4 regions of the Bacillus sp. VA13 genome follow, and region 4 is predicted to be linked to each of the others. Evidence: riboswitches for the same ligand, from Rfam matches in the RefSeq annotation. Region 4 holds a riboswitch; each other region holds the start of a gene.
What was found. Region 4 has a riboswitch for S-adenosylmethionine ahead of AC0C66_RS00500 (phosphoadenylyl-sulfate reductase). Riboswitches for the same ligand answer to the same signal wherever they lie in the genome.
Positions count from the first base shown of each region.

Region 1: linked by a shared signal. The riboswitch ahead of metK (methionine adenosyltransferase) and the one ahead of AC0C66_RS00500 (phosphoadenylyl-sulfate reductase) in region 4 are both predicted to bind S-adenosylmethionine.
Region 2: linked by a shared signal. The riboswitch ahead of metN (methionine ABC transporter ATP-binding protein MetN) and the one ahead of AC0C66_RS00500 (phosphoadenylyl-sulfate reductase) in region 4 are both predicted to bind S-adenosylmethionine.
Region 3: linked by a shared signal. The riboswitch ahead of AC0C66_RS09310 (5-methyltetrahydropteroyltriglutamate--homocysteine S-methyltransferase) and the one ahead of AC0C66_RS00500 (phosphoadenylyl-sulfate reductase) in region 4 are both predicted to bind S-adenosylmethionine.

Region 1 is NZ_JBVQPP010000001.1:1,533,252-1,540,760, reverse strand. It holds gene AC0C66_RS07945 (ABC transporter permease) at 1-555, opposite strand, end outside; gene AC0C66_RS07940 (ABC transporter ATP-binding protein) at 530-1,312, opposite strand; gene AC0C66_RS07935 (ABC transporter substrate-binding protein) at 1,325-2,329, opposite strand; gene AC0C66_RS07930 (alpha/beta hydrolase family protein) at 2,479-3,252, shown strand; gene AC0C66_RS07925 (DUF2584 domain-containing protein) at 3,304-3,546, shown strand; gene pckA (phosphoenolpyruvate carboxykinase (ATP)) at 3,585-5,168, opposite strand; SAM riboswitch class I at 5,366-5,504, shown strand; gene metK (methionine adenosyltransferase) at 5,672-6,874, shown strand; gene asnB (asparagine synthase (glutamine-hydrolyzing)) at 7,023-7,509, shown strand, end outside.
Region 2 is NZ_JBVQPP010000005.1:111,817-119,325, forward strand. It holds gene AC0C66_RS18155 (acetyl-CoA C-acetyltransferase) at 1-1,135, shown strand, start outside; gene fadE (acyl-CoA dehydrogenase FadE) at 1,150-2,934, shown strand; gene AC0C66_RS18165 (arsenate reductase family protein) at 3,043-3,399, shown strand; gene gcvH (glycine cleavage system protein GcvH) at 3,466-3,849, shown strand; gene AC0C66_RS18175 (YusG family protein) at 3,905-4,141, shown strand; gene AC0C66_RS18180 (toprim domain-containing protein) at 4,219-4,581, shown strand; gene AC0C66_RS18185 (thioredoxin family protein) at 4,583-4,903, shown strand; gene AC0C66_RS18190 (SCP2 sterol-binding domain-containing protein) at 5,011-5,355, shown strand; SAM riboswitch class I at 5,470-5,576, shown strand; gene metN (methionine ABC transporter ATP-binding protein MetN) at 5,682-6,707, shown strand; gene metP (methionine ABC transporter permease MetP) at 6,700-7,368, shown strand; gene metQ (methionine ABC transporter substrate-binding lipoprotein MetQ) at 7,382-7,509, shown strand, end outside.
Region 3 is NZ_JBVQPP010000002.1:212,114-218,996, reverse strand. It holds gene AC0C66_RS09315 (5-methyltetrahydropteroyltriglutamate--homocysteine S-methyltransferase) at 35-1,168, shown strand; SAM riboswitch class I at 1,237-1,343, shown strand; gene AC0C66_RS09310 (5-methyltetrahydropteroyltriglutamate--homocysteine S-methyltransferase) at 1,421-2,557, shown strand; gene AC0C66_RS09305 (3-hydroxybutyrate dehydrogenase) at 2,609-3,382, opposite strand; gene AC0C66_RS09300 (CoA transferase subunit B) at 3,399-4,055, opposite strand; gene AC0C66_RS09295 (CoA transferase subunit A) at 4,052-4,768, opposite strand; gene AC0C66_RS09290 (GntP family permease) at 4,792-6,210, opposite strand; gene AC0C66_RS09285 (methyltransferase domain-containing protein) at 6,362-6,883, opposite strand, start outside.
Region 4 is NZ_JBVQPP010000001.1:92,700-100,208, reverse strand. It holds gene sat (sulfate adenylyltransferase) at 1-816, opposite strand, end outside; gene cysP (sulfate permease) at 865-1,929, opposite strand; gene AC0C66_RS00500 (phosphoadenylyl-sulfate reductase) at 1,941-2,642, opposite strand; SAM riboswitch class I at 2,807-2,912, opposite strand; gene pyrE (orotate phosphoribosyltransferase) at 3,057-3,689, opposite strand; gene pyrF (orotidine-5'-phosphate decarboxylase) at 3,686-4,405, opposite strand; gene AC0C66_RS00485 (dihydroorotate dehydrogenase) at 4,374-5,309, opposite strand; gene pyrK (dihydroorotate oxidase B electron transfer subunit) at 5,309-6,079, opposite strand; gene carB (carbamoyl-phosphate synthase (glutamine-hydrolyzing) large subunit) at 6,076-7,509, opposite strand, start outside.

The DNA.
Region 1 (7,509 bases), 1.4 Mb from region 4:
AAAAATGACCCATTTTTTTGCGCCGAATGTTTTCATGACTTTTATATAGTTTTCGTCAACCTCCTGGAAAGCGGTGTACACAACGATGGTTGTGATAATAACGCTGATGATGGCCCCCATCGCAATAATGCTGATCAAACTGGGACCGAGCGCGACAATCAGGATCGGGCCCAGAGCCACTTTCGGCATTGCATTCAAAATCACAAGATACGGATCTAAAATCCTGGCAAGCCGGTTGGACCACCATAACAAGGCAGCGAGGCACGTGCCCATAAACGTTCCAAGCAAAAAGCCAAGCACCGTTTCAAATAAAGTGACGCCGATGTGTGACAGTAAAGACCCGTCACCGATCTTCTCCAGCAATAAATGCCAAACAGCTGACGGAGAGCTGAAGATCAGCGGATCGATCCAGCCGAGCCTGCTGGAGATTTCCCAACCCGAGAAAAAGAGAATAAATATGGCAAGCTGAAAGGAATGGACATTCCATTTTTCTTTTTTCTGTTTGAATTGATATTGCTCGTGAAGCAGATCAATCGTTTCTTTGCTGTTTCTCAAGAGAATTCAGCTCCTTCCATATCGTTTGAAACAGCGTCTGGAAGGATGGCTCCTGGCGGGCGTCAAAAGGCATCATCGCGGCCAATTCCTTAGGAATGGTAAAAATCTGATGGATGGTGCCCGGCTGGTTTGAAAATAAAAAGATCGTATCGCTCATCGCTATCGCTTCCCCAATATCATGTGTGACAAGCACTGCAGTTTTTTGATACTCCTTTAATGTACGGAAAACCAGGTTTTCAAGTGACAGCTTTGTCTGAAAATCAAGCGCGGAAAATGGCTCATCCAGCAAAAGCAGACTTGGATTTGGCGCAAGAGTTCTTGCAAGCGCGGCCCGCTGGCGCATTCCGCCCGACAGCTCCTTCGGATATTTTTTCTCCACATCTATGAGGCCGAACTCCGGCAATAGACCGAGCGCAGCAGCCTTGCTTTCTTCCGTCAACGTGTCGGCGATTTTTAAACCGAGAAGCACATTTTCCTCGATAGATTTCCAGGGAAATAAGTAATCCTGCTGAAGCATGTAGCCAATGTTATGTTCTTTTTGATTCGGCTCACGGCCTTCAATCAGAACTCTGCCTTCCGAGGGCTCAATCAGGCCGGCAATAATGGAAAGCAGTGTTGTTTTTCCGCAGCCGCTTGGGCCGAGAAATGAGATGAAATCACCTTTTTCGGCATCGAAATGAATATCCTGTACGGCCGTCGTTTTTTCTTTAACAGAAAAATAAGTATGGGTTACATGGTCGACATGTAAGAAAGACATAGATGGCGCCTCCTATTTTTCCGAGGTGACTTTTTCGGCAATTTGTTTATTTACAAGCTGATTGTATGGAATATGCTTCGGCAGTTCTCCCGATTGATCCATAATGGTTTGGAGCAGCTCCCATTCTTTTTCGTTGAGAAGAGGGTCTGGCGAATACGAATGCTGCTTTTTATAGCGTTCAATGGATGTTTCGATGACTTCTGGATCGGTATCATCAAATTCATCTTTAATGGCGTCTGTGATTTCTTTCGCTGAGTGATTTTCCACCCACTGTTGCGCCTTATAAATAGCTCTTGTAAACTTGACGGCTGTGTCTTCATGTTTTTTCAGATAGCTTTGTTTTGCCATGAAAGTTGTGTAAGGAACCTGGCCTGATTCTTCTCCGAACGAAGCCACGATATGGCCGATGCCTTTTTTCTCAAAGAGAGAAGCTTGCGGTTCAAAGAGCTGCACATACTCGCCGGTTCCAGAAGCAAATGCATTGGCGATATTGGCAAAGTCTATGTTCTGGATGAGGTCAATATCCTTATGCGGGTCAATCTTATGGTTGTTCAGCACATACTCACCGACCATTTGCGGCATGCCGCCTTTTCTTTGGCCGAGAAACGTTTTTCCTTTCAGCTGATCCCAGTCGAACTGTTTAACATCTTCTCTCGCGACAAGAAACGTTCCGTCTGTCTGAGTCAGCTGGGCGAAATTAATGACAGGGTCTTTAGCTCCTTGCGCTTCGACATAAATAGATGTTTCTGACCCGACAAGTGCGATGTCTGAGCCGTTTGAAAGAAGCGATGTCATCGTTTTGTCGCCGCCCCAGGTCGTATTTACATCGACATCAAGCCCTTCTTCCTTGAAAAATCCTTTAGACTCAGCAACATATAAAGGCGCGTAAAAAATCGAATGGGTCACTTCAGCTACTTTGACTTTGGTGAGCGTTTCTTCCTGCTTGCAAGCCGCTAGGGCGATCATCAGAAATATACTGCCGACACAGGCGCAGCCCAGCCTTAACCATTTGTTCACATAGACAACCTCCTTATTTAGCATCAAGTTTATATCCTTTTTTGCTTTACATATCGTATGATGGGTATAAAAATGTGTGAATGCCTAGTCAGGTTCTCAGGATGTAATTTTGGAGTAAGGAAAGCATATAGAAAAAGGAGGCGGCTGCTTTGATTGTTGAGAAAAGAAGATTTCCGTCGCCAAGCCAGCATGTGCGTCTGTATACGATCTGCTATCTTTCAAATGGCTTACGGGTAAAGGGGCTTTTGGCTGAGCCGGCGGCACCGGGACAATATGACGGATTTTTATATTTGCGCGGCGGGATTAAAAGCGTGGGCATGGTTCGGCCTGGCCGGATTATCCAGTTTGCAACCCAAGGGTTTGTTGTGTTTGCTCCTTTTTACAGAGGAAATCAAGGAGGAGAAGGCAACGAGGATTTTGCCGGGGAAGACAGAGAGGATGCTTTTTCCGCTTTTCGCCTGCTTCAGCAGCATCCAAATGTTAAGAAGGACAGAATCCATATCTTCGGTTTTTCCCGCGGCGGAATTATGGGAATGCTCACTGCGATTGAAATGGGCCGGCATGCAGCTTCATTCGTTTCCTGGGGAGGCGTCAGTGATATGATCCTTACATATGAGGAGCGGCAGGATTTGCGGCGAATGATGAAAAGAGTCATCGGCGGAACACCGAAAAAGGTGCCTGAGGAATACAAATGGAGAACACCGTTTGACCAAGTAAACAAAATTCAGGCACCCGTGCTATTAATCCATGGAGAAAAAGACCAAAATGTTTCGATTCAGCATTCCTATTTATTTGAAGAGAAGCTAAAACAGCTGCATAAGCCGGTGGAGACATGGTATTACAGTACATTCACACATTATTTCCCGCCAAAAGAAAACCGGCGTATCGTGCGGCAGCTCACGCAATGGATGAAAAACCGCTGACGGTGAAATATGTTATGATAAAGAAAAAAGAGAACGAAAGGGGATTTCACTTTGGGAATGCCTGTTGAATTTAATACACTGATTGTGACAAAAGGACAAGAAGTTCGAATAGATGAAAATATATTTACGTTAGAGAAAGACGGATACCGTGTATATCCGATGGAGATTCCGATGGATGTGCGCAAAACAAAGTTCGGCGAAAAGTCAGGCACAGCTGAAGTGCAGAAACTTCAATGGGAAGACGGCCGGACCATCATTACGTACAAGCTGACTTCTTTGCATTCTGTCAATTAAAACAAGCCAAGAGCGTAATTGCTCTTGGCTTTTGCTTTTTAAACGAGAGGGCCGCCTGCCTGTGCAATGGCATCTGTATGTGCGAACTTTTTAAAATTCTCTTTGAATTCATTTGCGAGGTAGAAAGCTTTTTCTCTGTATTCTTCCTTGTTGCTCCACGTGTTTTCAGGCTGAAGGATATGATCAGGAACGCCAGGAACATGGACCGGTATATGCAGGCCAAAAATATCGTCAGTCATCATTTCTGCATCCTCTAATTTGCCTTCAATCGCTGCTTTGACCATCGCTCTCGTGTAAGAAAGCTTCATGCGCTCGCCTGTACCGTAGCCGCCGCCGGTCCAGCCGGTATTGACCAAGAAAACGTCTGCGCCGTGTTCATCGATCTTTTTGCCGAGCATTTCAGCATAGACGTGAGCAGGAAGCGGCAGGAACGGTGAGCCGAAGCATGTGGAAAACGTCGTCTCAGGAGATGTCACACCGCGTTCGGTTCCGGCAAGCTTGCTCGTATAACCGCTCAAGAAATGATACATCGCCTGCTCCTTCGTCAGTTTGCTGATCGGAGGCAGGACTCCGAATGCATCAGCCGTCAAAAATACAATTGCTGAAGGGTGGCCTGCCATGCTTGGTGTCACGATGTTGTCAATCATATGAATCGGGTAAGCCGCACGCGTGTTTTCGGTATAGAATGAATCATCATAATTGGCTTCACGTGTATCTTCATCCACAACAACATTTTCGAGAACAGACCCGAAGCGGATCGCGTTAAAGATCTGAGGCTCCTTTTCTTCGCTTAAATGAATACACTTGGCGTAGCATCCGCCTTCAATATTAAAGACGCCTGTGTCAGACCAGCCGTGTTCATCATCGCCGATCAGTTTGCGGTCAGCATCGGCTGAAAGGGTGGTCTTGCCTGTTCCAGACAGTCCGAAGAAAAGGGCAACATCGCCTTTTTCACCGACATTGGCAGAGCAATGCATGGATAAAATATCTCTTTCAGGGAGCAGGAAATTCATAATGGAGAAGATGGACTTCTTCATTTCTCCGGCATACTCTGTTCCGCCGATTAAGATCGTCCGCTTTTCGAAAGAGACAATAATAAAGGTTTCGGAATGTGTGCCGTCTGTTTTTGGATCCGCTTTGAAATGCGGAGCAGAAAGAATGGTAAACGGCTGTTCAACTGTTTTCTTATCATTGCCTTCCGGGCGGATAAACAGCTGTCTTGCGAATAAATTGTGCCATGCGAACTCATTTACGACGGTGATCGGCAGTCTGTATTTTTCATCTGCGCCGGCAAATCCTTCGAAAACAAACAGCTCATCTCGCTGTTTCAGATAGCTGACAACCTTCGTGTACAGCCGCTCAAACGCTTCTTCTGAAATCGGCTGATTCACCGTCCCCCAATCGATCTTATTTTTCGTGCTTTCTTCCTCCACGATAAATTTGTCTTTAGGTGAGCGTCCTGTATAAGCGCCTGTTGTCGCCCGAACAGCACCCGTGGAAGTTAAAATGCCTTCGTTCCGGGAGAGTACTTTTTCTGTAAGCTGTGCTGCTGATAAATTATGACGCACATTTGGGCTTGTTAATAAGGCTTGTAAATCAGCGGTTAAATCAACTGAGTTCATATGAAACCTTCCTTTATCGTTTTTTGTGTTTTGCTAATTGTGAATTAGTATAACATATATTTTCAAATAGTCTATACTATTTATTGTTTTTTGTGTGTGCGTTTTCCAATGTTTTCCCTCGATATAGGTGCCTATTTCTTCTGAATCATATTGACATTGCAAACCCTTTTACGATAAGATATTTCATTGAGCGGATACTCTTATCCCGAGCTGGCGGAGGGACAGGCCCTATGAAGCCCAGCAACCGGTTTCTCTGTTATTTATTATGTTCAACTGTGTGAGACAACCAAGGTGCTAACCTGTTGCAAGGTTGTATGATTCCTTGAGCGATAAGAGTGAAAGGCACAAAGACCAAACCCTTTCCTCGATGGAAAAGGTTTTTTTATTTCATAAATATGCCAATTAACATTCTCTAATATAACGTTACATTGTATAAGAGGGAGCGAGTTCCGTATCATATATACAAGGTCTTTCGGGAGGCCTTGTGCAGGAGGAAGCAAATCATGAGTAAAAATCGTCGTTTATTTACATCAGAATCTGTTACGGAGGGGCATCCGGATAAAATCTGTGACCAGATTTCTGACAGCATTTTAGATGAAATTTTAAAGAAAGACCCTAACGCGCGTGTTGCTTGTGAGACGTCTGTGACAACTGGTTTGGTGCTTGTCAGCGGAGAGATCACAACATCTACGTATGTTGACATTCCGAAAACGGTTCGCCAAACCATTAAAGAAATCGGATACACACGTGCGAAATACGGATTTGATGCGGAAACTTGTGCGGTTTTAACATCAATTGACGAGCAGTCTGCTGATATTGCAATGGGTGTAGACCAAGCGCTTGAAGCCCGTGAAGGCACAATGAGCGACGAAGAAATTGAAGCGATCGGTGCGGGTGACCAAGGTTTAATGTTCGGTTACGCGTGCAACGAAACGAAAGAGCTTATGCCTCTTCCAATTTCACTTGCTCATAAATTAGCCCGCCGCCTGAGTGAAGTCCGTAAAGAAGATATTCTTCCATACCTTCGCCCTGACGGCAAAACACAGGTAACGGTTGAGTACGATGAAAATAACAAACCTGTCCGCATTGACGCGATTGTTATTTCAACTCAGCACCACCCTGAAATTACGCTTGAGCAAATCCAGCGCAACATTAAAGAACATGTTATCAATCCGGTTGTTCCTGAAGAGCTGATTGATGAAGAAACAAAATATTTCATCAACCCTACAGGACGTTTCGTTATCGGAGGCCCTCAAGGGGATGCGGGACTTACAGGACGCAAAATCATCGTTGATACTTACGGCGGCTATGCGCGCCACGGCGGAGGAGCGTTCTCAGGTAAGGATGCAACGAAGGTAGACCGTTCTGCGGCTTATGCAGCAAGATACGTTGCGAAAAACATCGTTGCGGCTGAGCTTGCTGATTCTTGCGAAGTACAGCTTGCTTACGCGATTGGTGTTGCACAGCCTGTATCAATCTCAATCAACACATTCGGTTCCGGTAAAGCTTCTGAGGAAAAACTGATTGAAGTTGTTCGCAATAACTTTGATTTACGACCTGCCGGCATTATCAAAATGCTTGATTTACGCCGTCCGATCTACAAACAAACTGCTGCGTACGGCCACTTTGGACGCCACGATGTTGATCTTCCGTGGGAACGTACAGACAAAGCGGAGCAGCTGCGTAAAGAAGCGTTAGGAGAATAACTTTATAGCCGCTTACTCGTTAAGCGGCTTTCCCTTTTTCACGTTGTATTCATGTTTATTTTTTTACATAACCGTGAAACCAAATACTATTCACAGCGTCTATAAATAGGGGTTCAATGATGACAATTTTAATTATGGAGGCAATACTATGTGTGGATTTGTCGGGGTTTTTAACAAGCATCCGTTAGCTCAAACCGCTGATCAAGAAGAACTAATCAAACAAATGAACCAAATGATCGTTCACCGCGGTCCTGACAGTGATGGATATTTCCATGATGAGCACGTTGGATTCGGATTCAGACGGCTCAGCATTATTGATGTAGAAAATGGCGGACAGCCTTTATCATATGAAGATGAAACATATTGGATTATCTTTAACGGAGAAATCTATAACTATATTGAATTGAGAGAAGAACTTGAAGCAAAGGGGTATACATTCAACACGGATTCGGACACAGAGGTTCTTCTTGCGACTTACCGTCACTACAAAGAAGAAGCGGCGTCCAAACTCCGCGGTATGTTTGCCTTTCTGATTTGGAATAAAAACGATCATGTGCTTTATGGAGCAAGAGATCCATTCGGCATTAAACCGTTGTACTACACAACGATCAATGATCAGGTTTATTTTGCCTCAG
Region 2 (7,509 bases), on a different contig from region 4:
TGGGAAAGCAAAAAAAGGATCGTTGGCCACCGTTCGTCCGGATGATTTGGGAGCGATTTGCGTAAAAGAAACACTGAAACGGGCAGGCGGCTACGAAGGCAATATTGACGATTTGATTATCGGCTGTGCAACACCTGAAGCGGAACAGGGGCTAAATATGGCGAGAAATATTGGCGCGCTTGCGGGACTGCCGTACACGGTCCCGGCAATTACAGTCAATCGCTACTGCTCTTCAGGTCTTCAGTCCATCGCATATGCGGCAGAAAAAATTATGCTCGGCGCCTATGATACAGCGATCGCCGGCGGAGCAGAATCCATGTCTCAGGTTCCGATGATGGGGCATGTGACCCGTCCGAACCTCGCATTGGCAGAAAAGGCGCCGGAATATTACATGAGCATGGGCCACACAGCCGAGCAGGTCGCGAAAAAATACGGCGTCTCCCGCGAGGACCAGGATGCGTTTGCCGTTCGCAGCCACCAGAACGCGGCCAAAGCTCTTGCAGAGGGGAAATTTAAAGATGAGATTGTTCCCGTCGAAGTGACGGTGACAGAAATCGGAGAAAACCATAAGCCTCAGGAAAAACAGTTTGTGTTTTCTCAGGATGAAGGCGTTCGCCCGCAAACGACGACAGACATCTTAGCGACATTGCGACCCGCTTTTTCCGTTGACGGAACGGTTACTGCGGGCAATTCCTCGCAGACGAGTGACGGAGCGGCGGCAGTTATGCTGATGGACCGAGAAAAAGCTGATGCACTGGGCTTAGCGCCGCTTGTGAAATTCCGCTCCTTTGCAGTAGGCGGTGTGCCGCCGGAAGTGATGGGCATCGGACCGGTGGAAGCCATTCCGCGTGCCTTGAAGCTTGCCGGGCTTCAACTGCAGGACATCGGCTTGTTTGAACTGAACGAAGCTTTTGCATCACAGGCTATTCAAGTGATAAGGGAACTGGGAATTGATGAAGAAAAAGTGAATGTCAACGGGGGCGCAATCGCGCTTGGACATCCGCTTGGTTGTACGGGTACAAAGCTTACACTCTCACTGATTCATGAAATGAAACGGAGAAACGAGCAATTTGGAGTCGTTACAATGTGTATCGGCGGCGGGATGGGAGCGGCCGGTGTATTTGAATTATGCTAAAGGGGGAAAAACAAATGGCAAAAAAAGCGGCTGAAGTACAAAAAGGCGGCGGTTTCTTAATCGAGGATGTTCCATACGATCAAATGTATACACCGGAAGATTTCACTGACGAGCATAAAATGATTGCGAAAACAACTGAGGACTACATTGAGCAGGATGTTCTCCCTCATATAGATGACATCGAAAACCATCAATTCGAGCATTCCGTCAGGCTGTTGAAGAAAGCGGGCGAACTTGGGCTGCTTGGCGCTGATGTGCCTGAGGAATACGGAGGGCTCGGTCTTGATAAAATCAGCTCGGCACTCATCACTGAAAAATTTTCGCGTGCGGGAAGCTTTTCTCTTTCTTATGGGGCGCATGTCGGCATCGGGTCCTTGCCGATCGTCTTTTTCGGATCAGAAGAGCAAAAGAAAACATATTTGCCAGGACTCGCTTCAGGCGAAAAGATCGCTGCTTATGCACTGACTGAGCCGGGCTCTGGGTCTGATGCGCTTGGAGCAAAAACAACAGCCGTGCTAAATGAAGCAGGAACGCATTACGTGTTAACCGGGGAAAAACAGTGGATTACCAACTCTGCCTTTGCTGATGTATTTGTTGTTTACGCTAAAGTGGATGGCGAAAAGTTCTCGGCCTTTATTGTGGAAAAAAATTTCCCGGGTGTATCCACGGGTCCGGAAGAAAAGAAAATGGGAATCAAAGGATCATCGACAAGAACGCTTATTTTAGATCAGGCTGAAGTGCCAAAAGAAAACCTGCTTGGAGAAATCGGCAAAGGGCATGTCATCGCCTTTAATATTTTAAACATCGGCCGCTACAAGCTGGCGGTTGGCACAATCGGTGCATCTAAGCGGGTAATCGAGCTGTCTGCGGCATACGCAAATCAGCGGCGCCAATTTAAAACGCCGATTGCTAGCTTTTCGCTGACCCAGGAAAAAATTGCGACAATGGCATCAAGGCTGTACGCGATGGAAAGCTCTGTGTACAGAACTGTTGGGCTGTTTGAAGACAATATGAGCCAGTTTACAGCCGAAGATCTCAAGGACGGCCGGCAAATTGCCAAGTCAATTGCCGAATATGCCATCGAATGCTCTCTGAATAAGGTATTTGGCTCTGAAACGCTTGATTATATCGTAGATGAAGGCGTGCAGATTCATGGAGGCTACGGTTTTATGCAGGAGTACGAAGTAGAAAGAGCCTACAGGGATTCAAGGATCAATCGGATTTTTGAAGGCACAAACGAAATCAACCGGTTAATCGTGCCAAGCACCTTCCTGAAAAAAGCGCTCAAAGGCGAACTGCCTCTATTTGAAAAAGCGCAATTGCTGCAGGAAGAACTCATGATGCTTATGCCTGAAGAGCCTGGCAGCGGCGTGTTAGAGCAGGAGAAATATATCGTTAAGCAAGCCAAAAAAATCGCGCTGTTCGCTGCCGGTCTCGCCGCGCAAAAATACGGAAAAGCCATCGATCGCGAACAAGAAATTCTCGTCAACGTCGCGGATATCGTCAGCAATGTGTATGCAATGGAATCAGCCGTGCTCAGAACGGAAAAGGCCATTGCCGCGCAAGGCGAAGAAAAAGCGGCGCAAAAGGTGCTGTATACAGAAATTTTCGTTCAAGAAGCCTTTAATGAAATTGAAGCGCACGCGAAGGAATCCCTCATCGCAATGGAAGAAGGAGATTCACTCCGCATGATGCTTTCCGCTCTGCGCAAGCTCACGCGCGTAACACCTAAAAACGTCATTCAGAAAAAACGTGAAGCGGCAGCGGGCGTTTTTGAGGCTGAAAAATATATTGTCTGATTGGCCAAGAGCTCCGCATGCGCGGAGCTTTTTTAAGAAGCACTGTTTTAGGTTTTTAAAACAAACTGTGTTAAAATAACCTCGATTATTTTATTGAGGGGGAAGAAGATGTCGTTAACTTTTTACTGGTACCCTAAATGCGGAACGTGCCGCAAAGCAAAGAAATGGCTTGAAGAGCATGGGAAAGAAATAAACGAAATACATATTGCAGAGCAGCCTCCAAGCAAAGAAGAACTAAAAGCGCTTTATGAAAAAAGCGGGCTGGATCTCAAGAAATTTTTCAACACGAGCGGCATGAAATACCGCGAGCTGAATCTCAAGGAAAAGCTGTATCACATGTCGGAGGACGAGCAGCTTGAACTGCTGGCTTCAGACGGAATGCTGATCAAACGCCCGCTTACAACAGACGGCGAAAAAGTGACAGTCGGATTTAAAGAAGACCAATTTGAAGAAAACTGGGCTTAATGTAAATTTTTTTTGAAAAGTATGTTATCTTCTTATTGTAGTGCTGTAAAAAATGGAGGGATTCAATTGAGCATACCTAAAGATTTGCGTTACTCAGAAGAACACGAGTGGGTAAAAGTTGAAGGAGAAAAAGCTAGAATCGGAATTACGCATTTTGCCCAGTCTGAGCTAGGCGACATCGTGTTTGTCGAACTTCCTGAAGTCGGCGCTGAAATCAAAGCGGACGAGCCATTTGGCAGTGTTGAATCCGTTAAAACGGTATCTGAGCTTTATGCACCGATTAACGGAACTGTTGTGGAAGTAAACGAAGATCTTGATGACAGTCCGGAATTCGTCAACGAATCTCCGTACGAAAAAGCATGGATGATCGTCGTTGAGCCGTCTGACGCTTCTGAAATTGAAAAACTGATGACAGCAGAGCAATACGAAGAGATGACACAAGAAGACTAAAACAGGATAGCTGTAAAGGCAATTGGACACGCTAACGTTATGGGAGGTGTCCAATATGGCTTTCAGCAAACAAAAGCTCGATGTCACCAATGATGTGACAGGCCGCTTTCAAAATGGCCGGCTCTCGTTATATCATGAAAATGAGATGATCGGCCAAATGACAAGCATGAATGAATATGAGCTTAAGTCCGGTTATTCCTTTGAAAATGAGAAATTTTATAAGACAGCTGATGTGGTCTCAGGAAACGACGAAAAATACGTGGATTGTGACTACGAAAACGGCTGGTGTTAATGTTGGCGGTGAATTTCACTGCCTTCTTTTACAATCTGAACGTTTCAAATATGACGCGGCAGGTGAAGAAGATGAAGATGGATGAGCTGGAAAAGGTTATGATTGTCGAAGGGAAAACAGATAAAGAGAAAATCGAAAGCGTCCTGAATGAACCAGTGCGCATTATCTGCACAAATGGAACAATCAGCCAGCTGAAGCTTGAGGAATTGGCTGACGAGCTTTACGATAAAGACGTCTATATATTAGTTGATGCTGATGAATCAGGCGAGAAATTAAGAAAACAGCTGAAAAGAGAATTTAACGAAGCCTGCCATCTCCATATCGACAGAGCCTATAAGGAAGTAGCGGCTGCACCCAGGCACCATGTCGCCTCTGTATTGCTGCGTGCGAATTTGAATGTCCATACTATTTTTCTTGAAAGAAAATCCCGAGGTGTATAGCATGAAAGAACTCCAAGAATATGAGCTTGAGCACATTGAAGATGATGTGTATCTCCTTTATTTATATACTCCGTTTTGCGGCACCTGCCAGCTTGCAAGCAAAATGCTGACAGTGGTGAAAGAAATGCTGCCTGATGTCGCCTTCTATAAAAACAATGTCAATTACTCTCCGACATTCGCAAAAGCATATCAAATTGAAAGCGTCCCTTGTTTTCTGCTGTTTAAAGGCGGAAAAGTGGTCGAAAGAGGATATGCGTTTCACTCTGTTTCTTATTTATATGAGCTGATCAAACAAAAATCATCTTCCGCATCCCATTTATGACATATTTCTCTGCACAATCCAATGAAATTGTCGTTCGTTTTATAAAGGGGTTCTTGCGCCAGAAAGAGAAATGTGTATGTATGACCAACAAATAGGAGGTTGTACATATGGAGAAAGCGGAAGTTTTAGAAGATGAGTATCAGCATCTGTTTTTAAAACCCCTTTTGAACGCTTCGACATTGCTCATTACCTTCCAAGGAGAAACAGAAGCCTTAACCGTCTCAATAAACGAACAGGGAGAAATGAAAAAAATTTCTTCGCCCCAAACGTCCAACCTGACCTTTTACGGAAACCAAACAGAAATTATTGACTTATTGCACGGAGACATTTCCCTTCAGCACCTTATTCAGAGCGGAAGCCTCAAAGTAAAGGGGTCATTCAGGGCCCTGTTAAAACTAGAAGCCATACTCTGGCTGACGAACGGATTTTTTCAGAGGATTTTAAAGAATTAAAAAATAGGTAATTATTATAATAGTAAAAGTTGACATCATTTATTTTATTGACATTTAATCATTCGCCATGCTATTCTACATTAAGAATTTCCGGACGAAAAAGACTATATATTTCTCTTATCAAGAGAGGTGGAGGGAAGTGCCCTATGAAGCCCGGCAACCATCAACGCTGTTGAAATGGTGCCAATTCACACGAAGCGTTCAGCTTTGAAAGATGAGAGAAAGGCATTTTATATAAGCCTTTCTGCTCAAGTGTGCAGAAAGGCTTTTCTTTTGCAGAAAAACCCGGAAGATTTCTTAGAATAGTGTTAAGGCAGGTGATTGCTTTGATCAATCTTCAAGATGTTTCAAAAGTTTATAAGTCGAAACACGGAGATGTCAATGCTGTCCAAAATGTCTCGCTTTCCATTAAAAAAGGTGAGATTTTTGGAATTATAGGATATAGCGGAGCTGGTAAAAGTTCCTTAATCCGTCTGCTGAACGGCCTTGAGAAACCAACCTCAGGAACCGTGGAAGTGGCGGGAACCAAGATTAATGAAGTGAACGGACGCGCTTTAAGAAATGCACGCCATGAAATCAGCATGATTTTCCAGCATTTCAATTTGCTTTGGTCGCGGACCGTTAGAGACAATATCATGTTTCCTTTAGAAATTGCCGGGGTGAAAAAGAGCGAACGGATCAAGCGCGCCGATGAACTGATTAAACTGGTAGGTTTAGAAGGAAAAGAAAAATCTTATCCGTCTCAGCTGAGCGGCGGGCAAAAGCAGCGTGTCGGAATCGCCAGAGCGCTTGCAAACAATCCGAAGGTTCTCCTTTGCGATGAAGCGACATCAGCATTAGATCCGCAAACGACAGATTCAATTTTGGATCTATTGTCCGATATTAATGAAAGACTCGGTTTGACGATTGTGCTGATCACACACGAAATGCATGTCATCCGCAAAATCTGCAACAGAGTCGCTGTCATGGAAAACGGAAAGGTTGTGGAAGAAGGCGAAGTTCTCGATGTCTTCAAAAATCCGAAGGAAGACATGACAAAACGATTTGTTCAGCAGGTGACAGAGCCGGAAGAAACGAAAGAAACGCTACAGCACCTTCTTGATGAAACAGCATCAGGAAAAATGGTTCAGCTCACATTTGTCGGTGATTCTGCTGAACAGCCTCTGATTACAGAGATGATCAGAAACTTCAATGTCAGCGTCAATATTCTGCAAGGGAAAATCTCTCAGACGAAGGATGGAGCTTACGGTTCACTGTTCATCCATATTGATGGAGACGAGGAAGAAGTGCAAAACGTGATCCGGTTCATTAATGACAAACAGGTGAAAGCAGAGGTGATCACGAATGTTTGAAAAATACTTTCCGAACGTTGATTTAACTGAGTTGTGGAACGCGACATATGAAACACTTTATATGACGCTGATCTCTTTATTGTTTGCTTTTGTCATCGGGGTGATCCTCGGCTTGCTGCTTTTCCTGACAAGCAAAGGGAGCCTTTGGCAAAATAAAGCGGTCAACTCTGTGATTGCGGCCATTGTCAACATATTCAGATCGATTCCATTCCTTATTTTAATTATTTTACTGTTAGGGTTTACGAAGTTCTTAGTCGGCACGATCTTAGGGCCTAACGCCGCATTGCCGGCGCTGGTGATCGGTTCGGCACCGTTTTACGCGCGCCTTGCTGAAATCGCATTGCGCGAGGTTGATAAAGGTGTGATAGAAGCCGCTAAATCAATGGGCGCTAAAACGTCTACGATTATTTTCAAAGTGCTGCTTCCGGAGTCTATGCCGGCTCTTATTTCTGGGATCACGGTTACGGCCATCGCTTTGATTGGCTCAACGGCAATTGCCGGAGCCATCGGTTCAGGCGGCCTTGGAAACCTTGCGTACGTAGAAGGATATCAGTCTAATAATGCTGATGTTACCTTCGTTGCTACTGTGTTTATTTTAATCATCGTCTTTATTATTCAAATCATCGGTGATGTAATAACAAATATTATAGACAAACGATAAGGGAGGATTTACATTGAAAAAGCTATTTTTGGGTGCATTACTGCTTGTGTTTGCAGGGGTTATGGCTGCCTGCGGTTCAAATAACGGCGCTGAATCCGGCAAGAAAGAAATTGTGGTTGCAGCGACAAAAACACCGCATGC
Region 3 (6,883 bases), on a different contig from region 4:
ATGCACAACACATTTCAGAAAAGAGGCGAATGACATGGCTCAACAAACAAATGTTGCAGGACAAAAAACAGAAAAACAAATCAAAGCTCCTTTCCGTGCCGATCATGTCGGCAGTTTACTGCGATCTGCTCCGGTGAAAGAAGCCCGGCAAAAAAAAGCGGCTGGCGAGATCACTGCGGAACAGCTTCGTGATATCGAAAATCAAGAGATCACCCGCACTGTGGAAAAACAAAAAGAAATCGGTCTCGATGTGGTAACAGACGGGGAATTCCGACGTTCCTGGTGGCATTATGATTTCCTGGAAGGGCTTGACGGTGTGGAACCGTTCATCCCGGCTGAAGGGATTCAGTTCCATCATGCGAAAACAAAAGCACGCAGCATCAAAGTGACGGGAAAACTCGATTTTACGAGCCACCCCGCGCTTGCCGATTATCAATTTTTACATGAGACTGCCGGTGACGCGACACCAAAGCTGACGATTCCGAGCCCGAATATGCTGTTTTTCGGTGAAAAAGCCGATAAAGGGATTTATGACGACCAAGAGGAATACTTTCATGATCTGGCCCAAGCGTACAAAAAAGCAATCAAAGCCTTCTATGACGCTGGATGCCGCTATCTTCAGCTTGATGATACGTCATGGTCTCTCTTCTTTGAGGAAAAAGGCAGAGAGGTCGTCCGAGCGCTTGGCGGCGATCCAGAAACATTGCCTGCCTTATTCGCCAAAACGATTAACGATGCAGTGGCAGATCGGCCTGATGATTTAGCAATCACGATGCACATTTGCCGCGGCAACTTCCGTTCAACTTGGGCGGCATCTGGAGGCTATGACGCTGTAGCGGAAACGATTTTGGATGGCTTACATTTGGACGGCCTGTTCTTGGAATACGATGATGACCGCTCCGGTAACTTTGATCCGCTCCGTTTCGTGAAACGCAAGGATCTGCAAATTGTACTCGGTTTGATTACATCGAAATACGGCGAGCTTGAAAATCCTGAGGATGTGAAGCGCCGAATCAATGAAGCGGCGCGCTTTGTCAGCCTGGATCAGCTGTGCCTCAGCCCGCAGTGCGGTTTCGCCTCTACAGAAGAAGGCAATCTTTTGACAGAGGAGCAGCAATGGGCGAAGCTGCGCCATGTGATCGACATCGCCAACGATGTGTGGAGATAATCTATCATTGACAGAAACATAAAATGTGTGAATAATAGATACTATCAGAAAATTTCATAAAAAGGTTTTCCTTATCAAGAGAGGTGGAGGGACTGGCCCTGCGATACCCGGCAACCGCTGTTTAACAGAATGGTGCTAAATCCTTTAGAGCAATGATTGCTCTTGAAGATAAGGTTGAGATTGTCATACAAGCTCTTCCTTATCCAAAGGAAGAGCTTTTTTATATTCGAATGGAAAGAAGGAATGGACAACATGCCACAACAAACAACACCCGCAGAACAAAAATCACTTCAAAGAAAAAAACCGCCGTTTCGCGCGGATCAAGTCGGAAGCCTGCTGAGATCTGAGCCCGTTAAAAAAGCGCGGCTGCAAAAAGCGGCCGGCGAGATTACGGCTGAGCAGCTTCGCCAAATCGAAAACGATGAAATCACCCGCATTGTGGAAAAACAGAAGGAAACCGGCCTGAACGTCGTGACAGACGGTGAATTCCGCAGAGCGTGGTGGCACTTTGATTTCCTTGAAAACTTAGATGGCGTTGAGCCGTTTACTCCTGAGCAGGGCATTCAATTCCATAACGTACAGACAAAAGCACGCGGCATAAAAGTGACCGGTGATATCGACTTTTCAACTCACCCAATGCTTGAAGATTACTCCTTTCTCCATAGCATTGCCGGTGACGCGACACCAAAGATGACAATCCCAAGCCCGAATATGCTGTTTTTCCGCGGAAAGCTGGAAAAGGATGCATACAAAAACGACTATCACCTTTTCCAGCACGATGTATCCAAAGCATATAAAAAAGCGATTCAAGCGTTTTATGACAGAGGCTGCCGCTACCTCCAGCTTGATGATACAGCATGGGCTGTTTTCTTATCTGAAAAAGGCTTAAAACAAATCGAAGCGTTCGGAACAACGCCTGATGAGCTTCGCCAGCTGTTTGCGAAATCCATTAACGACGCGATTGCAGACCGTCCGGATGACTTGACCGTAACAATGCACATTTGCCGCGGCAACTTCCAGTCCACTTGGACAGCGGAAGGCGGCTATGACGCAGCAGCCGAAACCATTTTTGACGGCTTGAACCTGGACGGGCTTTTCCTAGAGTATGATGATTCACGCTCAGGCGGATTTGAACCACTCCGTTATGTGAAGCGCTCTGATCTTCAGCTTGTCCTTGGCTTAGTGACATCTAAATTCGGTGAGCTTGAACATCCAGACAATGTAAAACGCCGTATCGAAGAAGCGTCCCGCTATGTGAGCTTAGACCAGCTTTGCCTCAGCCCTCAATGCGGATTCGCTTCAACTGAGGAAGGCAACAAGCTGACTGAAGAACAGCAATGGGCGAAGCTGCGCCATGTGGTTGAGATCGCTAACGATGTTTGGAAATAAGCAAAGAAAAAACACACTTGATTCCCTGGCGGAGCAAGTGTGTTTTTTATGTTATTGAGCGGTATAGCCTCCATCAAGGACGACAGCCTGCCCGGTGACACCCTTCGCTTTCTCGCTTGCCAAAAACACCGCATAATCCGCGATTTCCTTGACGGAAAGCAATCGTTTTTGCGGCACAAGCGGAAAAATGACCTGTTCAAGCACGGAGTCGTAAGGGACATTTCTCGTTTTCGAAAGATCGCTCAGCTGATTGCGGACAAGCTGTGTATCGACATAACCCGGACAGAGCGCGTTGACTGTAATGCCGTGGGGCGCACCTTCCAGCGCCCCCACCTTTGTCAGTCCAATGACGCCGTGCTTGGCACTATTATAAGCGGATTTCCCCGCAAAGCCGACTAAACCATTAACAGATGCGATATTAATAATTCTGCCAAACCGCTGTTTTTTCATGATCGGAAAAACATGCTTCATCGCGATGAAGGGCGCCGTCAGCATAACCTTGATCAGCTGTTCAAAGGTTTCTGTCGGAAACTCTTCAATCGGGGCGACGTGCTGAATACCGGCATTGTTCACCAAAATATCCAAGCGGCCGTATCGTTTTTGGATGGCGTTTACCGTATCAGCGACTTGCGCTTCCTTTGTCACATCACACGGAATGGCTGCTGCGTCAAAACCTTCTTCTGCAAGCTTGGAAGCGGTCTTTTCGCATGCTTCCTGATGAAGGTCCGAAACGATGACGCTAGCGCCTTCACGGGCGAATTCCCTCGCGATTTCGAATCCGATTCCGCCGGCTGCCCCAGTCACCAAGGCGACTTGTTTTTTCATGTCAAACACCCTCCCATTAAGAATTTTGTTTGATCACAGACTGGCTTACAGCGAAAGCGGCTTCTGTTTTTTCATAAACCTCTTCAATTGTGACACCTTCCTGAAGCTCCGTCAGTGTCATGCGGCCGTTATCAAAATCAAAAACAGCCAAATCCGTAATCAGCCTGTGTACGACTTTCTGGCCTGTCAGCGGAAGCGAGCATGTTTTTTTCACCTTTGACTCGCCATGTTTATTGACATGTTCCATGATGACAACGATCCGTTTCGCCCCGTTGACGAGATCCATGGCGCCGCCCATCCCTTTTACCATTTTCCCTGGGATCATCCAATTGGCCAAATCGCCCTGCTCAGAAACTTCCATGCCGCCGAGGATAGCCAAATCGATATGCCCGCCTCTTATCATTGCGAATGACTCAGCGCTGTCAAAATAGGAAGCCCCCGTCACTTCAGTGATTGTTTCCTTTCCTGCATTGATCAAATCCGCATCTTCCGTTCCTTCCACAGGATACGGACCGATCCCGAGCAAGCCGTTTTCTGACTGAAGCATGACGTGAACGCCATCGGGTATCTCATTTGCGACAAGCGTTGGCATTCCAATCCCAAGATTGACGTTCATGCCATCCTTGATTTCTTGTACAGCCCGTTTGACCATTCGTTTTCTCGCTTCTTTCATTTCGCCTCACCCTTTCCCGCCGCTTGTCGGACTGTTCGCTTTTCAATCCGTTTTTCATGGCTCGCGCCAAGCACCACATGCTGTACGTAAATTCCCGGCGTATGGATATGATCTGGATCGAGCTCTCCCGCTTCCACGATTTCTTCTGCCTCGGCAATCGTAATCTTCCCTGCCATGGCGGCAACGGGATTGAAATTTCTCGCCGTTTTCCGAAAAACCAAATTCCCCATGGTGTCCGCTTTCCACGCTTTGACAATCGCCACGTCGCCGGTGATGCCTCGCTCCAGTACATATGTCCGGCCTCCGAACGTTTTATGTTCTTTTCCCTCTGCTATTGAAGTACCAACGCCTGTCGCCGTGTAAAATCCCGGTATGCCCGCACCGCCTGCACGAATTCTCTCAGCGAGCGTTCCTTGGGGAACAAGTTCAACCTCAAGCTCTCCGCTTAAAAACTGCCGCTCAAAAATTTTATTTTCACCGACATAGGATGCGATCATTTTCTTGATTTGCCTGTTAGCCAAAAGCAAACCAAGCCCCCAGTCATCAACTCCGCAATTGTTGCTGACAACGGTTAAATCCTTTACTCCCTGATCTCTTATCGCCAAAATGAGCTGTTCAGGAATGCCGCAGAGCCCGAATCCTCCTGCGATCAGTGTATCTCCATCATGAATCAGTTCCGCAGCTTCCTTACTTGATGACAGTACTTTTCCCATATTGATGCCCCTTTCGTTTTCTCTTACACTAGACCGGTCAGGCTGTAAATCGCGATCACAGCAAATACGGCAGCCGTTTTAATGAGCGTGATTGCAAAAATATCCCGATACGATTGCCGGTGAGTTAGTCCTGTCACGGCCAGAAGCGTGATAACAGCGCCATTATGCGGCAGCGTATCCATGCCGCCTGATGCCATCGATATGACTCGATGCATCACTTCCGGCGGAATGTTGTAAGCCTGAATCGCCTGCAAGTATTGATCCGACATCGCGCTTAGTGCAATGCCCATACCTCCTGAAGCCGATCCGGTGATCCCCGCCAGTGCAGTTGTCGTGACGGCCCCGTTCACAAGCGGATCGGTAAAGGTGTGCGAGATTCCGCTGCTCAGCTTGTGAAACCCCGGCAGCGCGGCGATAACGCCGCCGAAACCATACTCGGCACCCGTATTCATAGATGCCAGCAAGGCACCGCCGATCCCTTCATTCAGCCCTTCCTTCATTTGGGCAAACACCCTTCTCCAATCAAATAAAATCGTTGTAATGATGCCAATCACCAGAGCGAGCTCCACCGACCAAATAGCAGCCGCTGAAGAAATATCGAGCTTGCCGAATTCCTTTAATCCGATCGATGAAAAATCAAATCCATTCGGATACCACTTTGGAAGGTATATGGTGAAACATTTATTCACTGCACCTACGAGTATAAGCGGGACAAAGGCAAGCGCATGCTGCACCGGGCTTTTGTCCGGTTCGGCCGTGAACTCAGGCGATTCAAGAGCAGCAGTATTCTCCGAATCAAAACCGCCGTAGCCTTCGCCGGATGTCTGCGCTTTTTTTCGCCTCGATTCCAAATACATCATGCCCGCTGCCAGCACAATCACTGCGCCGAACAAGCCAAGCCAAGGAGCGGCATAAATGTCTGTTTTGAAAAACGTCGTCGGGATGACATTTTGAATTTGCGGCGTCCCCGGAAGTGCGTCCATTGTAAATGTAAAAGCCCCTAAAGCAATCGTTCCCGGGATGAGGCGTTTCGGTATGTTAGCTTCTCGGAACAGATTTTTCGCAAACGGATACACGGCAAACACGACAACAAATAGGCTGACGCCGCTGTACGTCAAGATAGCGCCCATCAGCACAATGGCAAGTATCGCTCTTTTTGCCCCGACAAGCCTGACAATCGTTTTCGCAATCGATGCCGCAAGCCCGGACATTTCAACGACTTTTCCAAAAATCGCACCGAGTAAAAATACCGGGAAATACAGCTTAATAAAACCCGCCATCTTCTCCATAAAAATCGAGGAGAAAAAAGGAAGCACATGGCTTGGATCTGTCAGCAGCACCGCAAATAACGCGCAAATCGGCGCAAACAAAATGACAGAAAATCCCCGATACGCCGTAAACATCAGCAAGCCTAACGCCAATAGAATGATGATCAGTTCCACACACATCCCCCATTTCCACGGATGGGAAAGCGTTTACAAATACTCTCCGCATCGACCGTTCCCGTCCCCTTTCCATATGTACGGGAAGCGGGGGCCAACTATTCCGATTAAAAAAAGGAAAGCTCCTTTTTTCGGAGCTTTCCTCTGCCATTCATTTCATTCCTATTAAGATATCAACATCAACCGTAATATCGGCTGATTTCATCTCTTTCAGCAGCCTGACTCTGTCTTCCGGCGCAGACCAGGCGAGCGGCGTCATCTGGAGCAGCCAATGTATCGCTTGGCGATCAAGCGTTTTGACATAACGCAGCCTCACATGATGGCTGTGTTCAACATTCGCTGTAAAACGCTCAACAGCTGCCATATTGGAATACGTACGCCTTGGTGAATCAGTATATAAAAATTGCCTTAATTCTATTAAATAATCTTTTCGCGGCACTACTTTTATGAGCATGCCATCATCCTTCAGCAGCCTATGAAACTCTGCATAATTGGATGGTGAAAAAATCGACAAGACAACATCGAATTGGCGGTCATGAAAGGGAGCACGCGCCACATCGGCAACCGCCCACATCTGATCTTTGAATGTCCTAGAAGCTTTTATAATCCCATCCTTCGAAAGATCGATGCCGGCTCCCGTCGCTGTTCTCCCCGCATAATCAAACCCGCAAAG
Region 4 (7,509 bases):
GCCGTAGTTCTTTCTGACAAGTGCGTGGAAAATGGCTTCTCTCGGTCCCGCATAACGCATCGCCGCTAAGAAGACGCCGAGGAACACGCGGTCTTTCGGGTAATAATTGTCAAGAAGCACTTGGTAGCTTTCCATCCGCACATCAGCTGGGATGTCATCAGATTTTGTTTCACCTACCAGCGGGTTTAAGAACAAGCCGTCTACTGTTTCAAGAGCCGTTTTTTGAATGTATTCATGCGCTCTGTGAACAGGATTTCTTGTTTGGAAACCAACAATGGTTTCCCAGCCTTTTTCCGCAAACTGGCGTCTTGTTTCCGCCGGTTCAAACGTAAACTCAGGGAACTGTTTTGAAGCTTTTTTAGTCAATGTGATTGGTCCGCCGACGTATGTATTGCCGCGGCTGAAAAGCTTTTTAACACCCGGGTGCTCCTGCTCATCCGTTTTATACACATTGACAGCTTCTTTTTGTTTGTCAGGCACGTATAGGTCTTCGATTTGGATAACGCCGTATGTTTCTCCTTCATACGTTAACTTTACCGTTTCACCGACTGACAGTTCCGCTGCTTTTTGCGCATCAACCGGAAGCGTGATTGGAAGGGACCAGACAACGCCGGAAGAAAGACGCATGCTTTCGACAACAGATACGTAATCTTTTTCATTAAAGAAGCCTTCGATCGGGCTGTATGCACCGATTCCGATTAATTCCAAATCTGCGAAAGAAATCAAATCAAGTTCAATTTCTTTTTGAATGCTGCTCACATCATATGATTCATCTACTCTGTTTACTAATGTTCCTCCGTGTGGTGCTAAGCTCATAATATCGATTTCCTCCTAGTTAACATATAAAATAACTCAGATTAATGATCAGATTCCCCCGCCTTGTTCGTGGACAGAGCGTCTCTCTTTACGTATGGCCTTCGTCAGGCTGACGGCACCGCCCGCCGCTAAAAGCACACTTACCATGATAAAGATTGAATAATAATCCGCTTTTAAAAACAAGGATACAAGCAGATAAGAAATTGATAAAGATAAAAACGGCGATACAATCCATACCTTCAGCATCGTTTGAACAACTTGTTTATGGAACACGTTCGGACCGTTTTTTGCCATGCCTATTCCGATAATAGACGATGACGTGACTTGCGCCAAGGGCACCGGCATCCCAAATACAGAACTGATGATCACCAGTCCGGCTCCTGTACCGGATAAGAGAATGCCTTCTCCTTTTGAGAATCTCGTAATTTTCTTCCCGTTTGTTTCTAACACCCGCCGGCCTAATAACAACGCGCCAAGAGCAACAAAAGCTCCCCCGTATAAGGTTCCTTTCGTTACATCCAGCACACCGGCCGCCACTAACGGGCCAACGGCATTCGCCACATTGTTCATACCGGCAGAGAATGCTTCAAAAAATCCGGCACCTAACAAAACAATGCCAAGGATTTTTTGCTTTTTAGAAGATTTAATTTCAATCTTAAAATAACGAAACAGCTTAGATACAAAATATGTGAAACCGAAAGCGAACAGCGGGACAAAAACCCAAAACGACACAATGACCAGCAGGTTGTTCACAAACAATACTTTGTAAGCCACTCCCACGCCGACAACTGCGCCGACTGTTACTTCACTTGTCGACAAAGGAATGCCGAGAAGATTAGCCGTAAAGAGCGACAGCGCAGCGGCTCCAATAATGATGCAAACAATCGTCAGTGTAATCGTCTGCTCGGGGATAATCCCGGAGCTGATGGTTTTTACAACCTCGCCCCCGCCAATGACCGCCCCGGCCAGCACACCGACTGCGCATAGGATCAAAGCGTAGGTTTTCTTTTTAATGGCTCCAGAGCCGTAAGCAACTCCCATCGAAGCTGCAGCGCCGCTTGCACCAATATTCATCGCGAAAAACAAGCTAAATAAAATAGCGGCTAGTTCCATTTTGCAGCTCCTTATTCATGCAGTCCGCATTCTGTTTTCGCCATACCATTCCATCTGCCTGAACGTAAATCCTCTGCGGTAAAAGCAGGAGCCGTGCAAGGCGCGCAGCCAATACTAGGATATCCTTGATCATGAAGCGGATTGTAGTCCAGCTCATTCCGGGATGTGTATCTCCAAATGTCTTTCCAAGTCCAATGGATAAGCGGGCATACTTTTACTGATTTGAATTTTTCATCTTTGTTTAAGAAATTCGTATTGGCACGGCTTGGCCCTTGATCGCGGCGCAGACCGGAAAGCCAGGCTGGATGTCCTGAAAGCGCCTCTCTTAAAGGAACAACCTTTCTAAGATAGCAGCACTGATTCGGCTCTCTTTCCCACAGTTTGTCACCATGTTCTTCGGCTTGCTCCTCAAGGGTAAGGTCTGGTTTTTTCAGGATGATATTAAGACCCGGATAACGCTCTTTCACTCGTTCAATCGTTTCATAGGTTTCTTTAAAATGAAGTCCTGTATCAAGAAACACAATCTCTGCGTCTTTTTTTACTTTATAAATTAAGTCAATCAGAACGATTCCCTCAATTCCGAAACTGCAGGCATAAACAAGCTGATTGCCGTAATGGCCGTATGCCCACTTTAAAACTGAAAGCGCTCCTTTATAAGGGTCGTCTTCCGGAAATGTAATCGTTGGTTCTTCCCAATTATCGTACGTTAACATTTCTTCTTTCCTCCTTTCGGAGACAAACAAACAGTAGCTTTCTGCCGGTTGTCTTTTCCCAATTGTAATGTGATGCGCGGCTGCTGTTATCACAAACAGCCTTTTTTCCTCTTAAAATAAAAAACTTTCAATCCGGCGGAAAGAAAGACAGGAACAGCATGTAGCCCTTATCTTTCAAAATGGAATTCATTTTGCTGGAAGTAGCACCTTACAAACTATGCAGGTTGCCGGGCTTCATAGGTCCAGTCCCTCAGCCGCTCTTGATAAGTTTTTAGATTTGTAGTAAATTTTAGCACAATTCTAACATAAGTCAACCCGACTTTTTTTATAGGATTAATAAAAAAACAGGCCGAGTGGCCTGTTTCCAAGTACAACAAGGCTTTGAAGCCTCTATACATCACCGAAATTTATTTCTTATTTTTTAAACCAATCTTTTGACTCGGGATTTCGTTTCCACGTTTTCAGCTTTTCTAGATCGTCCGAATGAATATTTCCGTTTTCGAGCGCGACCTCTGTGAGCGTATCGTAATCAGTTAAAGAGTAGTATGGAAGTTCTGCCTTTGCGAAGGCTTCCTGCGCTTTAGGGAGCCCGTACGTAAAAATGGAGACGACACCGAGCACTTCACAGCCAGCCGCTTGTAAAGCTGCCGCAGCTTCAAGTACGCTTCCTCCTGTGGAGATTAAGTCTTCAATAACGACAGTTTTTTGCCCCTTTTGAACAGCTCCCTCAATCTGATTGCCTTTTCCGTGCGCTTTCGGCTTGCTTCTCACATAACACATCGGAAGATTCAAACGGTCAGCCGCCAGAGCAGCATGAGGAATACCGGCTGTAGCTGTTCCCGCAATCATTTCAGCTTCAGGAAAATGCTCTTCGACAAGCTTGCTGATACCTGAGGCGACATCATTTCTGACCTCCGGGAAAGATAGCGTAAGGCGGTTGTCACAGTAGATTGGCGATAAAATGCCGCTTGCCCATGTAAATGGCTCGTTCGGGCGTAAAAATACAGCTTGGATGTCTAATAGATGTTTTGCGATGATTTGTTTCATGATTTGATTCCCTCCCATTCGAGTCTGACAGCTTCATAGGCTTTTACTGGGTCTTTCGCTTTGGTAATCGAGCGTCCTACCACAATCGCTGATGAACCTTTCTCTTTTGCAATTGCAGGTGTCGCTACGCGGATTTGGTCATTCGCAGCGTCCTCTGACATCCTGATCCCCGGAGTGACAGTCAGAAATGAAGGCGACACCGCTTGGTAAATGGCTTGTGCTTCATGAACAGAGCAGACCACTCCATCAAGCCCGCTTTCTTCTGCCAGCTTGCTGTAGTGCACGACCGTGTCGATCAGAGGCTTTTCGATCAGCAGTTCATTCTTCATCATTTGTTCAGATGTACTTGTCAGCTGGGTTACCGCGATAAGTGACGGGCGTTTTTTTCCGGAAAGCGTTCCTTCTTCTAAGCCTTCCAGAGCTGCTTGCATCATTTTTTTGCCTCCGGCCGCATGAACATTGACGAGGTCCACCCCGAGACCGGCAAGGCGCTTCATCGCTTTGTTTACAGTGGTCGGGATGTCATGAAGCTTTAAATCTAAAAACAGCTCGCAATTTCTTTCTTTTAATTGTTTAACTATAGAAGGCCCTTCTTGATAAAAAAGTTCCATTCCAACCTTTACAAATAACGGTTCTTGTTGAAAAGGCGCTAAGAACGCAAGTGTTTCTTCAGCTGATGCAAAATCAAGCGCGATGATGGGCAGGTTGTTTTTCATGGTTCCAGCTCCTTCCGATGCATTCTTCAATTGATTGATAGCCGTATTGACGCAAAACAGATGGAAGCTGTTCAATCATGTCCGGGCATGCAAAAGGATTCACAAAGTTTGCTGTTCCGACAGCGACCGCGCTTGCTCCCGCGAGAAGAAACTCCAATGCATCTTCGGCCGTCTGCACGCCTCCCATTCCGATAATCGGGATATTGACCGCTTGGCTGACTTCATACACCATGCGAATGGCAACCGGCTTCACGGCAGGGCCGGAAAGCCCCCCTGTTTTATTCGCTAATATCGGCTTGCTTGATTTTAAATCAAGCCTCATGCCGATTAATGTGTTAATCATCGTAAGACCGTCCGCTCCCGCCTCTTCGATCGCAGATGCAATTTCCGTGATATTTGCCACGTTCGGGGAAAGCTTTACATAAACGGGTACTTCTGAAACCTCTTTAACCGCCTTCGTCAAATCAGCAGCCATTTCAGGGTTCGTGCCAAAAGCGATTCCGCCTGTTTTCACATTCGGACAGGAAATGTTCAATTCAAGTGCATGAACATTAGGCGCTTTGCTGATATGCTCTGCAACTTCAACATAATCCTCGACTTGAGAACCTGCGACATTTGCAATGATCGGCGTATCAAACTGCTCAAGCCACGGCAGCTCATTTTGCAAAACGCTTTCCAGCCCCGGATTTTGGAGACCGATCGCATTGAGCATTCCGGCGCCAGTCTCAGCTACCCTAGGCGTCGGGTTCCCGAAGCGAGGCTCCTTTGTCGTAGCTTTGATCATAATTGCTCCGAGACAAGATAAATCATAAAGACGCGCAAACTCTTTTCCAAAACCGAAGCAGCCTGATGCAGGAATGATCGGATTTTTCAAATCAAGTCCCGGCAATTTCACCTCTAGCATTACAGCGCCACCTCCTGAGCTTTAAATACAGGTCCGTCGAGACATACTTTTACGTAGGATGTCTCACTTTCGTTTGTATGGCACACACACGCGAAGCAGGCGCCGATTCCGCAGCCCATTCGTTCCTCCATGGACAGGTAAACTTCTTTATGGGCATATTCCTGTTTTAATGCCTTCAGCATCGGTGTCGGCCCGCAGCTGAGGAGAATGTCAAACTCTAGATTTTTCTGTTTAATCACATTTGTAACAAACCCGGTTTCCCCATAGGTTCCGTCAGCTGTTGCCACATACGTGTCTCCGTACTGCCGGCATTCTTCTTCGTAAAAAACATCCTTTGCCGATTGGAACCCTAGCACGTGTATGACCTTTACCCCTTTTTCGTTCAAGCGTTTCGACAGCTCTTGGAGAGGCGGAACACCTACACCGCCTCCTACCAGCAAAGCCGTCTTTCCGGGTTGGACTTCATTGACAGGAAAGCCATTTCCCAAAGGCCCGAGGACATCCACAAGTTCTCCCTGCTGCTTCAGTGACAAGAGTCTTGTTCCTTCCCCATCTACTCGATAAATGATGGTGACTTCATTTTTTTCAAAGTTGACGTCGGCGATGCTGATTGGTCTTCTCAAAAGAGGCGTAACCGCTTCGCTCACTTTCAGATGAAGGAACTGTCCCGGGGTTGTAAACCCTTGGACAAGCTCCCCTTTCAGAACCATTTGATACACCCGGTCTGCAATTTGCTGGTTAGAACATACTGTCAAATACGCTTTTTTCATATAGTGACTGCCGCCTCCTGATTTGTGTTGACTGCCGGCATTTGATCAGCACGGAATGTCATGCTTTCCAGCACTCGCAATATCGCTTCTGCCGTATCTAAAGATGTTAAGCAGGCAACACCGTTTTCTACTGATTCACGTCTGATTCTAAATCCGTCTCTTGCCGGCTGCTTTCCTTTTGTCAGCGTATTGATGACAAACTGCGCTTCTCCGTTTCTGATCACGTCAAGCAAGTTCGGGCCGTCTTGGCCGATTTTCCCGACGACTTTCGCTGGAATTGAAGCTTCTTTCAAGTAACCTGCCGTTCCTTCAGTCGCTAAAATGTTGTAGCCGATCGCATGGAACCTCTTAGCGATGGCAAGCCCTTCTTCTTTATCCTTATCAGCCACTGTTAAAAGCACGGATCCGTAGTTAGGGATTTGAATGCCTGAAGCAATCAGAGCTTTATAGAGCGCTTTTTCAAGGGTGGAATCTTTCCCCATGACCTCACCTGTTGATTTCATTTCAGGCCCTAACGTAATGTCCACTCTTCTCAGCTTAGCGAAGGAGAAGACCGGCGCTTTTACAAATACACCTTGCTGTTCAGGCTGAAGGCCCTCTGTATAGCCAAACGCAGCCAGCTTTTGGCCGAGAATGACTTTTGTAGCAATGTTCGCCATTGGGATACCCGTGATTTTGCTTAAGAACGGTACGGTTCTGCTTGATCTCGGATTTACTTCGAGCACGTACACTTCGCCTTGTGATAAGACGAACTGAATATTGAGCAAACCGACAATGTTCAGCCCTTTAGCAAGTGCGATCGTGTATTGTTCAATTTTTTTCTTAATGTCCTCTGTGAGTGACTGAGGCGGATAAACAGCGATTGAGTCTCCGGAGTGAACGCCCGCACGTTCAATGTGTTCCATAATTCCCGGAATGACGACTGTTTCACCATCAGATACTGCATCCACTTCAATTTCTTTCCCAGTTAAATATCTATCAATTAATACAGGGTGCTGCGGATTGATTTTGACTGCGTTTTTCATGTAATGAAGCAGTTCTTCTTCATGATAAACAATCTCCATCGCACGGCCGCCAAGCACATAGGAAGGGCGCACCAGTACCGGATATCCGATATCACTCGCGATGCTTACCGCCTGATCAACTGATGTCGCTGTTTTGCCAAGCGGCTGCGGAACACCGAGTTCACCAAGCGCTTGTTCGAATTTATCCCGATCTTCCGCACGGTCTAAATCTTCTAACGAAGTCCCAAGGATTTTCACTCCGCGTGCAGAAAGCTCGTCAGCAAGGTTAATGGCAGTTTGTCCGCCGAACTGTACGACAACGCCCACCGGCTGTTCGAGGTCAATGATGTGCATGACATCTTCAATCGTAAGCGGCTCAAAGTACAGCTTGTCTGAGATACTAAAATCTGTTGAAACGGTTTCCGG